DNA from 3 places in the Micromonospora humidisoli genome. Region 1 is predicted to be linked to each of the others. Evidence: riboswitches for the same ligand, from Rfam matches in the RefSeq annotation. Region 1 holds a riboswitch; each other region holds the start of a gene.
The links. A riboswitch is a leader RNA that binds a small molecule or an ion and turns the genes downstream of it on or off. The one in region 1 is predicted to bind cobalamin.

Region 1 (2,261 bases):
TGGCCCACCGGCACGCGGTGCCCCTGTACGAGGCGGCCAAGACCGGGTACCCGGAGCGGATGCGGGCCTGGAACCGGGCCCACCCCGAGCGCCGCCTGCGCTGACTGTCCACCAGCCGTGCGTGGGGTGCGGCGGGGTCGTGGGGGTGCTGCGGGTCCGTGGGGTGCGGCCAGGGTGGCGAAGGCGTGCGCTGGCCGCGTGCGCCGGCCTGCGGTCCGCCGGCCACTCGGTGTGGGTATGTCGATGCGGGTCCTTTCGAGCTGATGACGATGACGGATCGGGGCCTGCCGGGTGTGCCGACCCGCACCGCCGCGACGGGCTGGCCGGCGGTGTCGGGGCAGGGTGACCGGTGGCGTCGGGAAGGGATGACCGGCGCTGTCGGTGCGGGATGGTCGCAGGGACGGGAGGGAGTGACCGCAGGGTCGGGGCGGTGTCGGTGCGGGGTGCCGGAGGGCCGGGACGGGGGGGCGATCGCAGCGTCGGGACGGGGTGACCGGTGGCGTCGGAACGGCGCGGCCCGAGGCATCGGGCCGGGGCCGCGCTGCGGCGGCGGTGGGGTGGCCGGGGCTATCCGCCCGACCACCGTCCGGTCGGACCCGACCATGCCGGTCCGAGTCGTTGACGTCATCAGCTCGACAGCGTGTGAAAGAGGTATCCCGACCGCCAGGGGCCGACCAGCCACCGGGGACGATCCACCGGGGACGGGCCGTCTGGGTGCGGGCCGTCCGGGTGCGGGCCGCGCCCCGTTGGACGAGCGCGAACCATCGCCGTCGGCCTCACCATGGGGGCCGACCGGTGCCGTCGTGGGGCCGGTGGCCGCCGTTGACCTCGGGGTGAGGAGTGTGGCAGCATTCGCGGCCTGACGGCAGTGAAGGAAGTCGGTGCGATTCCGACGCGGTCCCGCCACTGTCACCGGGGAGCGATCCCCCCTCGTGGGTCACGACCGTGCGTGCACGGTTGGAAGGCCGGGGGTGAGCGTCGATCCGGGAGCCAGGATACTTCGGCCGTCGGAGAACCCCAGGGCGTGGACACCCGAGGAGGACCCGATGACGCGCAGCGTCACTGCCGACCCGATCACGGTCGGTGATTCCCGCATCACTGTCGAGCCCGCGCCGCCGCGTGCTCCCACCACTCCCACCGTCGCCGGCCGTCGCCGGGGCGGTCGGCCTGCCACGTACCGCTGACGGCCGGTCCGGGTGCCCCGCCGTCGGCGGGGTCGTCGACCTCCGCCGCCGCTGACCGGCGTCCCTCCCGCCCCGCTCGGCCCGGCCCCGTGGTCGAGCCGGACGTCACTCTCCGGAGCTGCACGTGCGCATCCTGCTGCTGTCCACCGCCGACACCGATCTGCTCGCCGCCCGCGCCAGTGCCGCCGACTACCGCCTCGCCAACCCCACCCGGGTCGACGTGGCCGCCGTACCGGCCCTGCTCGACGGGGTCGACCTGGCCGTCGTACGGCTGCTCGGCGGGCGGCAGGCGTGGCCGGACGGCCTCGCGGCGGTGCTCGGCTCAGGGGTCCCCACGATCGTGCTCGGCGGCGAGGCGGTGCCTGACGCGGAGCTGATGGCGGCGTCCACGGTGGCCTCCGGGGTGGCCACCGAAGCGCTGTCCTACCTGGTGGAGGGAGGCGCGGAGAACCTCGCCCAGCTGGCGCGGTTCCTGTCCGACACGGTCCTGCTCACCGGGGAGGGCTTCGACCCGCCCACCCCCACCCCGCCGTACGGCATCCTCGACCGGCGCCGCCCGACCGCCCACGCAGACCCGACCGCCCAGTCAGACCCGACCGACCAGGCGGATCAGGCGGCCGGACCGGACGGGCGGCAGGGCGGCGGTGGGCGGCCCACGGTGGGGATCGTGTTCTACCGGGCGCACGCGTTGGCCGGCAACACCGGTTTCGTGCAGACCCTGGCCGACGCGGTCGACACGGCCGGCGGCGAACCGCTGCCGATCTTCTGCGGCTCGCTGCGCGGGCTCACCCCGGGCGACGGGCCGCTGGACCTCTTCGCCCGCTGCGACGCGCTCGTCGTCACCGTCCTCGCCGCCGGCGGGACGGTCGCCGCCGACGCCTCCGGCGGGGGCGACGAGGACGCCTGGGACGTCGGCGCGCTCGCCGCCCTCGACGTGCCGGTGATCCAGGCGCTCTGCCTGACCAGCACCCGGGAGCAGTGGGCGGCCAGCGACGCCGGGCTGTCCCCGCTGGACGCGGCCATGCAGGTGGCCATCCCCGAGTTCGACGGCCGGATCGTCACCGTGCCGTTCTCGTT
Region 2 (2,261 bases), on a different contig from region 1:
TGGTCGTGACCGGCGCGTCGACCGGCATGGGTGCGGCCACCGCGCGGGAACTGGCCCGGCGTGGTTTCCACGTCCTCGCCGGCGTGCGGCGCGAGGGCGACGCCACGCCCCTGCGGACCGACCGCATCGAGCCGGTGATCCTCGACATCACCGACCCCGACCACGTCGCCGCGCTCGCCGCACGCGTCGGGCGGGATCCGCTGCCGCTGCGGGCGCTGGTCAACAACGCCGGCGTCCCCGGTGCCGGCCCGGTCGAGGTGGTGCCGCTGCACGAGTGGCGGCGCATCTTCGAGGTGAACCTCTTCGGTCACGTCGCGGTCACCCAGGCCCTGCTCCCCGTGCTGCTGCGCGGCAAGGGGCGCGTCGTCAACATCAGCTCCCTCAACGGCAGGGTCTCCATGGCCGGCTACGGTCCGTACGCCGCCAGCAAGTTCGCCATGGAGGCGATGAGCGACGCGCTGCGCAACGAACTGGCCCCGTACGGCGTGCGGGTGGTGGTGGTCGAACCGGGCGGCGTCAAAACCGAGATGTCCCGCGTCGGCCTCGCCGCCCTCGGCCGTCTCGACGAGACGATGACCCCGGAGCAGAACGAGCGCTACGGTGCCCTGATGCAGGCGATCCCCTCCCACGTGGCGGCGTTCACCAGGGCCGGGGTGACCTCCGCCGTCGCCGCGAAGAGGATCGCCGCGGCGGTGACCGACCGCAGGCCCCGCACCCGCTACACCATCGGCGCGACGGCTGCCCTCCTCATCCGGGCCTCCCGCGTCCTTCCCGACCGGATGCTCGACCGGATGACGACCTCCGACCTGCGCAGGCACTACCCGACCGGGAACCGTGGCCGCACCACCGCCACCCGTACGTGATCCACCGATAGCATCGGCGGCGGCATGATCGTGCGAGGTGCCCCGCAACTGCGGGGAGAATCGGGAAGCCGGTGTGAATCCGGCACGGGCCCGCCGCGGTGACCGGGGAGCGACCGTCCAGGCGCGAGGAGCGCAGCCACTGGCCGTACGGCTGGGAAGGCGGACGGGTCGGCGTTGATCCGGGAGTCCGAAGACCGGCCTCGCGTCGACCGCCCACCCGTCGGGGGTGGGCCGAGCGCAGCGGGAGCCTGCCTGTGGAACTCTACGACGCCATCCACCGCCGCCGGGACGTCCGGGCCGAGTTCACCGGGGATCCGGTGCCGGCTGACACCCTGCACCGGATCCTCGACGCCGCGCACGCCGCGCCCAGCGTCGGCCACTCGCAGCCGTGGGACTTCGTCCTGGTGCGGGACCCTGCCGTCCGTCGTCGGTTCTACCGGCACGTGCAGGCCGAGCGGGCCACGTTCGCCGCCACTCTGGACGGTGCCGCGGCCGAACGGTTCGCGCGCATCAAGATCGACGGGGTGCTGGAGTCGACGCTCTCGATCGTCGTCACCTACGACCCGCAGCGCGGGGGCCCGGCGGTGCTCGGGCGGCACGCCATCGCCGACGCCGGCCTCTACTCGGTCTGCCTGGCCATCCAGAACCTCTGGCTCGCCGCGACCGCCGAGGGGTTGGGCGTGGGGTGGGTCTCCTTCTACCGGGAGTCGTTCCTGGCCGACCTGCTGGGTGTGCCGGCCGGCATCCGGCCGGTGGCCTGGCTCTGCGTCGGGCCGGTCACCCATCTGGAGGCCGTGCCCGACCTGGAGCGGCACGGGTGGCGGCGACGCCGGCCGCTCGCCGAGGCGGTGCACCACGACCGCTGGCTGCACCGGGCGACCGACTGACCGAACAGCTAATTCGGGTACGTCGATGCAACGGTTAGGCTGACGTCGCGCTCAGTCGTTGCCTGGCTACGTTGGGAGGAGTTCCATGCGTACCACCGTCACGGCCCTGGCCACATCCGCGCTTGCCGCCCTGGGCCTCGTGGCCGCCGGGGCCACGCCGGCCCTCGCCGCCGCCCCGGCGCCCTTCTGCGAGTCCGGCGCGTCGCAGTTCTACTGCGACGGCAGCAGCACCGGCACGACGACCTGGAGCATCACCTGGTACTCCGGCAGCGTCGGCACCTTCACGACCGCCGGGCCGACCCTCTTCGCCACCTGCCCGGCCAGCAACCTCGGCCACCCGGTGCGGGCCAGCTACAGCTACGTCGACGGGGGTACCACCCAGTACAGCGGCACCACCCAGTTCATCTGCCGCAGCGGCGCCTGGCAGTAGAGCCGTCCAACGTCCGGCGTACGCGTCACCCACGCGTACGCCGGACGGGCTCGTGCTGCGGCGCAGCTACTCCGCGACCGC
Region 3 (2,261 bases), on a different contig from region 1:
CGCCCCGGGCGTCTCCCACCACTGGCGCAGCGCCCCGGGCTCGCGCGCCCCGACGTCGGCCAGGCTGCGCCCGGCCCAGCCGGCGTAGTCGCAGTCGGCCAGCGCAGCCTCGACGGTGGGCCGTAACCCCAGGGCGTACGCAGTCTGCACCGCTGCGGTCGCCGGGCTGGTCAGACAGGTGTCCACGGTGCCCAGTGGCCCGGTCCGGCCGTGACCGGCCAGGGCGAGGGCGGCCTGTCGACCTCCCTCGTCCAGGTCGTCGTCGCCCGCGCCGAACACCGCCCGCCGCAGCGCGCCGGTGTGGGCGTGGGCGACCAGCCGCAGGCTGGTCGAGGTCACGGGCGGGCCGGCGTGCCCTGACCGGTCAGCGGCGCACGGGCCCGGTCGCCGGGGCGCGGCCCTGCGGTGCGTCGGCTCATCAGGGCGCTGAACAACAGACCGAGGGCGGTCCACAGCACCACCTGGGTGCCGAGCGAGGCCAGCCGGAAGTTCCACAGCAGGGCTGCCGGGAAGTCCTCCGGGACCTCCTGGAACGACGGCAGGACGACGTACCCGACGCCGGCGACCAGGACGAACCCGCCGAGGGCCGCGCCGCACCGTTGCCAGGGCGGCGCGTCGGCGCGGACCGACCGGTAGCCCAGGGTGCCCGCCCAGACGGCCACCAGGCCGAGCACCACCAACGCCAGGTAGGCGGCGGTGCGCTGGTCGATGGTGTCGGGGTTGCCCACCGCCGGGGGATTGGCCGGGTACTTCCCGAACGGCACGAGCACTACGCCGAGCAGGGCACCGCCCGCCAGCAGCAACGCCGACCGGCCGTCGTCGGCGGCCGGGAACCGTCGGCGCAGCAGCACGTACGCGGTCGCGAGCAGGCCACCCATCGCCGTCCCGAACAGGCCGGTGGCCAGGAACAGGCCGAACCGCTGCCCGTCCCGGCCGACCAGGTCCTCGGCGTGGTGGTCGTCGGCCACCGGCCCGGTGTGGGTGGCGGCCTCCTCGATCGCGATGGCCGCGTCGATGCGCGGCTCACCGGCGAGGTAGCCGAAACCGCCCGCGAGTAGACCGGCGACGAGGCCGGCGAGGAGCCCGCGGAGCAGGACGGTGACGAAGGTGGGTGGGTTGTGGGCAGCGGTCAGTGGCACGGGACACCGAGCAGGTGCCGGCCGTCGTGCATCAGTTCGTGCAGGAACATGCCGCTGCGCGAGACCGCCCCCTGGTCGAACGCGACCAGGTAGGTGAGCAGCAGGAGTACGCCGGCGACGGCCAGGGCCGTCCACCACAGACGGGTGGACCCGACGGGGTGCACCAGCGGCTGGGCAGGAGTGGGACTCGACATGGGATTCGAACCTTCCCGGGGATGACGCGTCCCCATCGCAAGGCTGCGGACGACCGAGCGTCCTGGCTCACGGACCCGTCGACGACGGAACCGCTCACAGTGGCGCGACCGCGCCGGATTCCCACCGGCTTACCTCGCGACGCCGCAGATAGTGGGTCGACCGTAACGGCGCGACCCCCGACCGGTCAATCGTCGCCCGGGGAATGTGACGTGCCGGCCGGGGGCGGCACGTCATCCGCCGGCCGGTGCGGGGGCGGCGTCGCGGCGACGTCGGGCCGCCACGCCCAGGGCGACGTCGACGACGAGGAAGGCGAGCAGGCTCAGCCCGAGCAGGGGCAAGGCCCAGCCGATCGCCGCCACCACCGGTACGCCGACGGGCACCGCCCACCACGGCAGGCCCCGCACACCACCCCGGGGTGGCGGGGTGCCGGTGCGGGCCCGGCGGTCCGCCCGGGTGGGCCGGCGCTGCCACCACATCCGGTACCCCCAGACGACGACGCAGAGCAGCCCGAGGGCCAGCGCGGCGAGCAGGATCTGGTTGACCGGGCCGAGGAGCACCCCCATGTGGGCCTGGATGCCGAGTCCACTGAGCTGGGCCAGCAGCGGCCAGTCGGCGAAGTCGCTGCGGGCGGTGACCGTCCCCGTCGTGGGGTCGACGGCGACCCGGTCCTTGGCCACCGGCCAGGTGTTGTCGACCTGGGTGACCGTCCAGGCCGAGCCCGGCTCGCCGGGGGCGATCTCGACCGGGCCGGCCAGCCCGGCCGTCCGGGCGGCGGTCAGCACCCGGTCGAAGGCGGCCGACTCGACCACCCCGCCGGCCCCGGCGGCACCGTGGTGGCCGCCACCGGGGTCGACCGGAGCCGGTCCGGCGGCGAGGGCGGTGGAGAGTTGCGGGGCGCGGGCGTCGAGGGCGTCGAGACCGGCGCCG

Region 2: linked by a shared signal. The riboswitch ahead of bluB (5,6-dimethylbenzimidazole synthase) and the one ahead of cobN (cobaltochelatase subunit CobN) in region 1 are both predicted to bind cobalamin.
Region 3: linked by a shared signal. The riboswitch ahead of JQN84_RS21075 (CbtB domain-containing protein) and the one ahead of cobN (cobaltochelatase subunit CobN) in region 1 are both predicted to bind cobalamin.

The regions. Positions count from the first base shown of each region.
Region 1 is NZ_JAFEUO010000006.1:318,706-320,966, forward strand. It holds gene JQN84_RS22940 (hypothetical protein) at 1-104, shown strand, start outside; cobalamin riboswitch at 872-1,001, shown strand; gene cobN (cobaltochelatase subunit CobN) at 1,309-2,261, shown strand, end outside.
Region 2 is NZ_JAFEUO010000010.1:51,092-53,352, forward strand. It holds gene JQN84_RS28630 (SDR family oxidoreductase) at 1-863, shown strand, start outside; cobalamin riboswitch at 882-1,080, shown strand; gene bluB (5,6-dimethylbenzimidazole synthase) at 1,118-1,750, shown strand; gene JQN84_RS28640 (hypothetical protein) at 1,836-2,180, shown strand.
Region 3 is NZ_JAFEUO010000005.1:545,395-547,655, reverse strand. It holds gene JQN84_RS21085 (histidine phosphatase family protein) at 1-339, opposite strand, end outside; gene JQN84_RS21080 (CbtA family protein) at 336-1,139, opposite strand; gene JQN84_RS21075 (CbtB domain-containing protein) at 1,130-1,333, opposite strand; cobalamin riboswitch at 1,368-1,509, opposite strand; gene JQN84_RS21070 (PepSY-associated TM helix domain-containing protein) at 1,565-2,261, opposite strand, start outside.